DNA from 4 places in the Shewanella oncorhynchi genome. Region 1 is predicted to be linked to each of the others. Evidence: predicted binding sites of a transcription regulator. Region 1 holds the regulator's gene; each other region holds the start of a gene.
The links. Region 1 encodes MetJ, which represses methionine synthesis genes. Its sites were predicted from a motif close to TAGACGTCTAGACGTCTA; they were not measured.
Positions count from the first base shown of each region.

Region 2: the regulator MetJ is predicted to act here: its motif matches at 1,174-1,191, upstream of metE (5-methyltetrahydropteroyltriglutamate--homocysteine S-methyltransferase).
Region 3: the regulator MetJ is predicted to act here: its motif matches at 1,128-1,145, upstream of serA (phosphoglycerate dehydrogenase).
Region 4: the regulator MetJ is predicted to act here: its motif matches at 1,167-1,184, upstream of metH (methionine synthase).

Region 1 covers NZ_CP132914.1:619,771-621,979, reverse strand. The annotation lists gene metB (cystathionine gamma-synthase) at 1-608, opposite strand, end outside; gene metJ (met regulon transcriptional regulator MetJ) at 821-1,135, shown strand; gene RA178_RS02885 (sulfite exporter TauE/SafE family protein) at 1,270-2,013, shown strand; gene nrfD (NrfD/PsrC family molybdoenzyme membrane anchor subunit) at 2,120-2,209, opposite strand, start outside.
Region 2 covers NZ_CP132914.1:4,135,221-4,137,429, reverse strand. The annotation lists gene RA178_RS18375 (HDOD domain-containing protein) at 1-115, shown strand, start outside; gene RA178_RS18370 (LysR family transcriptional regulator) at 196-1,101, opposite strand; gene metE (5-methyltetrahydropteroyltriglutamate--homocysteine S-methyltransferase) at 1,302-2,209, shown strand, end outside.
Region 3 covers NZ_CP132914.1:896,886-899,094, forward strand. The annotation lists gene serA (phosphoglycerate dehydrogenase) at 1-1,039, opposite strand, end outside; gene RA178_RS04100 (DUF2238 domain-containing protein) at 1,194-1,802, shown strand; gene RA178_RS04105 (helix-turn-helix transcriptional regulator) at 2,197-2,209, shown strand, end outside.
Region 4 covers NZ_CP132914.1:1,045,971-1,048,179, forward strand. The annotation lists gene metH (methionine synthase) at 1-1,041, opposite strand, end outside; gene RA178_RS04700 (histidine phosphatase family protein) at 1,312-2,037, shown strand.

The DNA.
Region 1 (2,209 bases):
TGACCATTGATATATTTAGTGGTGGAGTGGATAACGATATCCGCGCCTAACAATAGGGGTTGTTGCAATATCGGCGATAAAAAGGTGTTATCGACCACCACCAGCGCGCCGACCTCATGGCTCGCCTTAGCAATGGCTTCGATATCTACCACACGCAATAACGGGTTCGATGGGGTTTCGAGCCACACCATCTTAGGATTCTGCGCAATGGCGGCGGCTAACGCTTGGCTGTCGGTTTGGTCGACCACAATGAGCTTAAACTGGCCTTTCTTCGCCAAGTTGGTAAATAAACGGTAGGAACCACCATAGCAATCATGGGGCACAACTAATAAGTCATCGGGGCCGAGCAAAGTAGTCACTAAGGTGATGGCCGCCATGCCAGTGCACGTCACTATGCCAGTGGCGCCCTTTTCTAATTGCGCTAATGCTTCGCCTAAAATGCAGCGCGTTGGGTTGCCTGAACGACTGTAATCGAATTCGCGGGGATTTTTATGACCATCGAAGGCGTAATTAGTCGACAAATAAATCGGTGGCACAACTGCGCCATATTGAGTATCGCTTTCGATACCCTGACGCACTGCCAGTGTGGCTAATTGACGCTCTGCCATGGGTGGACTCCTAAATTCGATAGACTAATAGAGATGTCTGGACGTCTAAATGTACCTAAGCCCAACGCCATCGTCAATAGGCGTGAAGACGTTTAGACGTCTGAACATAAAGAAATCTGTTTGCAATCACAAAGAAATAGTAGCAATAATTTGACTGTTCTTTGTAAGGGTTTAAAATCTGCCCCGAATTTAGCGTTATAACAGGTGAGTCAATGACTGAATGGAATGGGGAATACATCAGCCCCTATGCTGAACATGGCAAGAAGAATGAACAAGTAAAAAAAATTACTGTGTCTATTCCGCTCAAAGTGCTTAAGGTCCTCACGGACGAACGTACTCGTCGTCAGGTCAATAATTTGCGTCACGCCACCAACAGCGAGCTGTTGTGTGAGGCATTTTTGCACGCCTACACTGGCCAGCCATTGCCCAACGATGAAGATCTGTCAAAAGATAACCCAGACAGCATTCCCGCCGAAGCCAAGTTGTTGATGGATCAAATGGGAATCGAGTGGGAAGACATGGAATAGCGACTCGTCGCTTTCAAAGTCATATCACAGTGCTCATCAATAGGGATCGTTAACGATCCCTTTTTGTTTATACCCAAGCGACTTCAAACTTTAAATTTCACCATCTTGAGGTGGTTTGGGATATAGGAAATCCTATGTTTTCTATGATAGATCCACAGACACTCGCCTTAGCCTCGCTGGTCGTGTTTCTGGGCGCCTTAACCCAAAGTCTGATTGGGTTTGGGCTTGCGGTTGTCGCCAGTCCTTTGCTGTATATCGTCGATCCACAACTTGTACCTGCGCCTGTTATTGCTATGGGTTTCTCCATCGCCCTGCTGACCTTAGTGCGTGAACGCGGTCACTTAGAATTCAATGGCTTGCAATATGCGCTCATAGGCCGCGTGCCCGGTGGTTTTATCGGCGCGAGTTTATTGCTGTTTGCGCCTCAACCCATACTGGGTTTATCCATCGCCGCCATTGTGACTGTCGCAGTGATCCTCAGCCTGTATAAATTCAGCCTGCCAGTGAATAAGAAAACCCTCTTCGGTGCAGGTGTGGTTTCAGGGATCTTCGGCAATATCGCCGCGATTGGTGGCCCACCGATGGCGATTTTGTTGGCAGGCAAAGATGCCTCGCAGTTTCGCGCAGCCCTGTCGGCCTTCTTCATTTTTAGCTCCATGATTGCACTGATCATTTTAGCGATCACTGGCTTATTAGAATTAAAACATCTGTGGCTGTCGTTGATGCTGCTCCCCTCAGTGATTTTAGGTTACTTAGTCGCAGGACGATTAGTGGGCCGTGTCGATAAAGAGAAGACAAAAATGGCGACGTTAGTCCTGTGCAGTATCAGCGCCTTAGTGCTAACGGTGAAGTCGGTTATCGAGTTATTACCCCAATAAGCGTCCTGCTTGTACTGGCAAACCTTCTCAAGATTCAAACAATAAAAAAGCACTGACATTGCCAGTGCTTTTTCTTTATCTATCAATATGTAAAGCCAGATTACACTCAGCTTAAATAGCTTTGCCCTGCGTACACAATAAAGTGTCTTAAGGCGAGTACGCCCGTTAAGCTCGCACAAGCCACCATGATCATCGC
Region 2 (2,209 bases), 1.5 Mb from region 1:
GCGTCAAGAATTTATGATCGCCCATAATTTGCGTCAGACCCGTAATCCTAATTCATCAGGGTTGATACTGCGCCGTGTCTTGTCTATGCGTGGATTGTTGATGAATCCGCTGTAATTTGTCGATGCTATGAAATAGTCATTTGACTCAATAAAAAAGCCTGCATTCGCAGGCTTTTTTAGTCAATGTCACCCGCATTAATTCGTCTTCTGCTGGCGGGATAAACCTTCCCTCGCCACCAGTTGTAACCAATTTTGGATCAATACAGAGTTAGCACTGTGGCGGCGATAGGCACCAAATAGCGGTCGTTTCAGACCTTCTTGGCCGAGTTTCACCGTAGCGAGACTCAGTCCATGTCCTTCATTAATCGACCAACTTGGCAGTGCGGCTATGCCGTCTTTACAGGCGATGCGTTGCAATAACATCATGGTTAAATCACAGGTTTTTTGCTCGCCTGCCTCTATGCCCGCAGGTTCTAAAAAGTGGCGATAAATATCTAAACGTGTCAACGGCACTGGATAACTGATAATAGGCAAGTGTGCTAATTGCTTAGGAGTGACATAGGCTTCTTTCGCTAAAGGATGATCCTTAGCAACCACTAACTTCACTTCAAAATCAAACAAATGCTGGTAGGCGAGTGAATGCCCAGGCACAGGATCTGAGGTTAATACGATATCCAGTTCACCCATTTCTAAGGCATTGAGCGAGTCGAACAAGTGGCGGCTCGACAAGTCTAACTCGGCAGTTGGATGATCTTGCCTAAATTGCTCCATTACAGGCATTAACCAGCGAAAACAGCTATGGCACTCAATGCCGACACGCAACTGATTGGTTTCGGTTTCCAGCCCATTCTTCAAATCTGTCTCGGTTTCTAACACCTTAGGCAAAATCTCTTCGGCCAGATGCAGCAGGCGTGCACCTTCTTGGGTGAATGACAGTGGCTTACTCTTACGCACAAAAATGGGCGAGTTAATCCTTTGCTCCAACTCCTTAATCTGGTGGGAGAGGGCGGATTGAGTGACAAAACGTTTTTTGGCTGCGCCCGCCAAACTGCCGCTTTCTTTCAAGGCCATTAAGGTTCGCAGGTGTCTTAGTTCGATCATGTTCACTCCAAGTGAATTTCGCTCATGTTGTGCTTGAAATCAATTCGGTTGCTGGAATAGAGACTAACACAATAAACTTCTAGACGTCCAGACGCCCATTATTATTTATCAAGGCTGAAGTGCTGAAAAGTGCCAAGAGAAAACAATCTGGTGGGTGCAAGTGCCGAATGTGGCTTATCTCAAATAAAGGAAGATAGAGTATGCAATTAAATAGTCTTGGGTTTCCCCGTATTGGGCGTCGTCGTGAATTGAAATTTGCCTTAGAAAAATACTGGCGTGGTGAGAGCACTCAGGCACAATTACGTGAAGTGGCGAGTGAACTTCGCCACACCCATTGGCAGTGGCAAGCTGCTGCTGGCATTGAGCAAGTTCCCGTAGGTGATTTTGCCTTTTATGATCAAGTGCTGACCTTAAGCGCGACTTTAAATGCCATTCCTGAGCGTCATCGTGGTGAAGGGGCAATCGATCTCGATACTTTATTCCGCGTTGCCCGCGGCAGAGCGCCAACGGGCCAAGATGCGCCTGCCTCTGAAATGACCAAGTATTTCAATACTAACTATCACTATCTGGTACCTGAGCTCAGCCAAAACCAAGAGTTTTCGATTGCCTATGAGCAGTTCTTTGATGAAGTCAGCGAAGCGCAGTCCTTAGGTTATAAAGCAAAACCTGTGCTACTCGGCCCTGCTAGCTACTTGTACCTAGCTAAAACCGTGGGCCAAGAGTTTGATAAGTTAAGCTTATTACCCAATTTATTAACTGCTTATGTTGACATTTTGGCGCGTTTTGCTGCTCAGGGAGTGCAATGGGTACAGCTCGATGAGCCCATTCTCGCATTGGAATTGGATGGCGAATGGCAAGCGGCGATCACTGAGGCGTATCAAGCCCTCAGCACTGCGAAGGTGAAGATCCTTCTTACCAGTTATTACGGTGGTATCGCACACCATCAAGCGCTGGTATCGGCCTTACCAGTCGCGGGGTTGCATGTCGATTTAGTCACAGCGCCTGATCAATTGGCAGTCTTTGCCAATGCGCTTGGTCAAGATCAAATTTTGTCGGCGGGTGTGGTCAATGGCCGCAACGTGTGGGCGGCAGAGGCGGATTTGATTGC
Region 3 (2,209 bases), 280 kb from region 1:
TTTGGTGAATATGCAGCAAGCGCGAGGTGCCTTTATGTGTTGGTAATGACACTTCAGGGAAGTTAACCGCAGAAACGGTTGAGCCGTTGTCTGAGTATTTAGCGAGCTTACCCGCGACTTCGATACCAATGTTTTCTTGGGCTTCGGCCGTGCTACCGCCGACGTGCGGCGTGAGGAGAACATTGTCTAAACCGCGTAGAGGACTGATAAATTCATCGTCATTCGATTGTGGTTCAACGGGGAATACATCGATTGCGGCACCTGCGAGGTGACGTTCTTTTAACGCAACGGTTAAAGCTTCAATATCGACTACAGTACCGCGTGATGCGTTGATAAAGATGCTGCCCTTTTTCATTGCTGCAAACTCGGCAGCGCCTATCATGTCTTTTGTTTGTGGAGTTTCAGGGACATGTAAGCTTACTACATCAGCTTGTGCTAATAGGAGTTCCAACGAATGGACTTGTTGTGCGTTACCTAGTGGCAGTTTGTCTTCGATATCGAAGAACACGACGCGCATACCTAAGGTTTCCGCCAGAATGCCAAGTTGAGTACCAATATGGCCGTAACCAATCACACCTAAGGTTTTACCACGCACTTCATAGCTGCCCGCTGCGGTTTTCATCCAGCCGCCACGGTGAGCGATAGCGTTGCGTTCAGGGATACCCCGCATCAACATAATGATTTCGCCAATCACGAGTTCTGCAACACTGCGAGTGTTTGAGAAGGGAGCGTTAAATACTGGGATACCAAGGGATTCGGCGGTGGCAAGGTCAACTTGGTTGGTTCCAATACAGAAACATCCTATCGCGATTAACTTCTCGGCACGTTTCAGCACCTCTGCAGTTAATTGGGTACGCGAACGAAGTCCCACAAAATGCGCATCTTTAATGGACTCAAGTAAGGCTTCATCGCTTAAGGAAGCTTTGTGGTATTCGATATTGGTGTATCCCGCACGTTCAAATACATCGACCGCAGATTGGTGGACGCCTTCCAACAGCAGGATCTTGATCTTATCCTTGTCCAGCGAATGTTTCGCCATGATATGGGTACCCTCTAATTAATAGAAATGTTTCTTATGATATGCTCACAACCTTCACCCACCAAAGTAGCACTTTTTTTGCTCAGTGTGGAGGGCTAGATGGCTAAAGTTAATATTCTAAATTTAGAACAATATCGCATAAGAGGAAGAAACATTGAATAACAAAATCGCATGGTGCGGTATTTACCTCTCAGTTTTGGTGTGGTCGGCGATAAAACCCGCAGATCCTTTCACATGGTGGCTCGAAGCCTTGCCTGCATTGATTGCTGTACCGATTTTATTCTTTACTCGTAAACGTTTTCCACTGACACCTTTAGTATATTTTCTCGTCTTAATACACTGCTGTGTGTTGTTTGTAGGCGCTCATTATACTTACGCTGAAGTGCCGTTATTCGACACGATTGCCGATTGGATGGGTTCAGAACGTAATAATTACGATAAAGTGGGTCATTTTGCGCAAGGTTTTATCCCAGCCATGCTCGCCCGTGAAATTATGTTGCGTAATCAAGCTGTCAAACCTGGGGCTTGGTGCGCGTTTCTTGCTACTTGTTTTGTGCTCGCATTTTCGGCGTTTTATGAACTGATCGAATGGTGGGTTGCCGTGACAACCGGCGAAGGGGCTGAAGCCTTTTTAGGGACTCAAGGCTATGTATGGGATACCCAATCCGACATGTTTCTTGCCCTAATTGGCGCAATTGTCGCTTTAGCTTTACTGTCTCGTTTTCAAGATAAACAAATCGCGAGACTCAAGCAGAGGATTTAGCGGCTAAAAGTGGGTGATGCTCTCTGTTTGAGTTGTAAGACTTTCTTCCCTGAAATATATGGTGTGAGTGTGATGACATTGAGTTGTCATACTTTAGTGTTGTTATTGTGTTTTCTTTGTGTTGCAACTTTGGATTGATAACGTCATAGTTAGAAAGTATTAGGTGCTGGGCGTTGGCCAAGTAAAACGGTATTTTTGACTGTTATTCCATTTTATTGTGGTGAGTTAGTCGAACCTACTAGCATTAAACAGGGAATAGTACATTTGGGTGATGTTTTTCAATCGTTAACTAGTCAGAATTAACTAGGTTAATGGAATGTTGAGAAATCTAACTAAAAAGACGAGTCAAACATACCATTTTGTAATCGAGAATACTTTTCAGGGAGGAGAGTCATTGAGCACAATTA
Region 4 (2,209 bases), 430 kb from region 1:
AATGTCCGGCAAAATACGTGGATCGTGACGGCTCACCGCTTCGCGGATCACGCGGATATGTTCAGGCGTACTACCACAACAACCCCCGATAATATTAAGCATGCCTTCGCGCGCCCAATCTTCGATCACGTTCGCCATGTCTTCTGGGGTTTCATCGTAACCGCCAAACTCGTTCGGCAGGCCTGCATTCGGATGCGCCGACACATAACACTCACTGATGCGGGATAATTCTTCCACATAGGGGCGCAATTCTTTTGGCCCAAGTGCACAGTTAAGACCGATAGATAAGGGCTTGATATGGCGAAGGGAATTGTAAAAGGCTTCGGTCGTTTGGCCTGTCAGTGTGCGGCCAGAGGCATCGGTAATGGTGCCCGAAATCATGATCGGCAATCTGTCTTTAGAATGCTGACCGAATAAGTCATCGAATACGGATTCAATCGCAAACAGCGCGGCTTTGGCGTTTAAGGTATCGAATATGGTCTCGACCATAATGATATCCGCGCCACCCTCAATCAGCGCCTTAGTGGATTCTTTGTAAGCAGTCACTAACTCATCGAAGCTGACGTTGCGATAGCCTGGGTCGTTCACATCAGGGCTAATCGAACACGTACGGTTAGTGGGGCCTAACACACCGGCGACATAGCGTGGAATGCCTGTGGCAGCAAAGGCTTCATCACAGGCTTCACGGGCGAGTCGCGCGCCGGCTAAGTTAATTTCGGCGGACAGCGACTGCATGTCGTAGTCGGCCATGGCGATGGTGGTGGCGTTAAAGGTGTTGGTTTCAATGATGTCGGCACCGGCGTTTAAGTAGTCGGTGTGAATTTGTTTGATGATGTGGGGTTGCGATAAGACCAAGAGGTCGTTGTTACCTTTGACATCCGTATGCCAATCTTTAAAGCGTTCGCCGCGATAGTCCTCTTCTTCCAGCTTGTAGCCTTGGATCATAGTGCCCATGGCACCGTCTAAGATCAGAATGCGCTCTGCAAGCTGTTTGCGAATGTCTGCTAATATTTGGCTGGCTTTGGTTGAGGGTATCGTCATAAATAATTACCTTAAATACAGCTAAGTTAAGTCCAAAAATCGGCCATTGTTATGCTAAGTGCATTTTATTGTCGTCAGCCGACATTTTTTTGAATACTTGCTCTTAAAAATTTGTTTTGGACATTTAAACGTATAGACGTCCATAATACGCGACTTATGATTGTCAGGGCAAGATGAAAGTCAAAGGCATTAGGAGCGAGAATCGAGAATCTAGAATTTAGGCCCTCGGCTTGAGTTTCTAGCATCTAGTCCCTAACTAAAAAGGCATATATGAAACAAGTTCGATTGTTATTGTTACGCCACGGTGAGTGTGAAGGCGGCGCGATCTTGCGGGGTCGTGTGGATGTGCCTTTAAGCAAAAAGGGTTGGCAACAAATGTCGGCAGCAGTTGAGTCACAGGCCAGCGTGTGTAGCGCGATTTATAGCTCGACTTCACGCCGCTGCGCCGATTTTTCCCACGCTTTTGCCGCCGAGCTGCATTCGACGGCGGCACTGATATCTGAGTCAAGGCCATTGCAGGCGCAGTGTTTGTCGGGTTTACAGGAAATTGATTTTGGTGATTGGGACGGTTGTCGGCTCGATGAACTGTATCAACAAGAGGGCGAACACTTAGCGGCGTATTGGCAAAACCCTTGGCAAACTCCGCCGCCTAATGGTGAAACTATGGCAAGTTTTGAGTCGCGGGTGAATGGGACGATTGACCAGATACTCGCCGCCGAGTTTGAACGATTGACCCTTGACTCACATAAAATGGGTAATGAAAACAGTGCCATTAATGAAACCACTGACAATATGCCAGCCACTCAAGTGTGGGTCGTGACCCACGGCGGGGTGATCCGTCACTTAATGGCGCGTGCCTTAGGGGTTGAACGGGCGGTGGGGTTTTATAGTCAACTCGATTTAACCGTGGCGGCCGTGGTGAGCATTAATGTGCTGCAAGATGAACAGGGTGCCTGCTATTGGCGTTTAGATTGGCCGAGTGGGCGCAGGTGTTGAGGCCTTATTTCACGACCTAGGAGTTATGATGTAGGCGTGATCGTTTGGCGAGAATAAGCTGACATGAAAATATTCTGATTTAAACAGCATTGCCTAATGGGATAGATGTAGGATAATGCTTTTCCCTGACGTTTGAACGAGATAGCGTATTACATGCGCAATGAGTGATAAC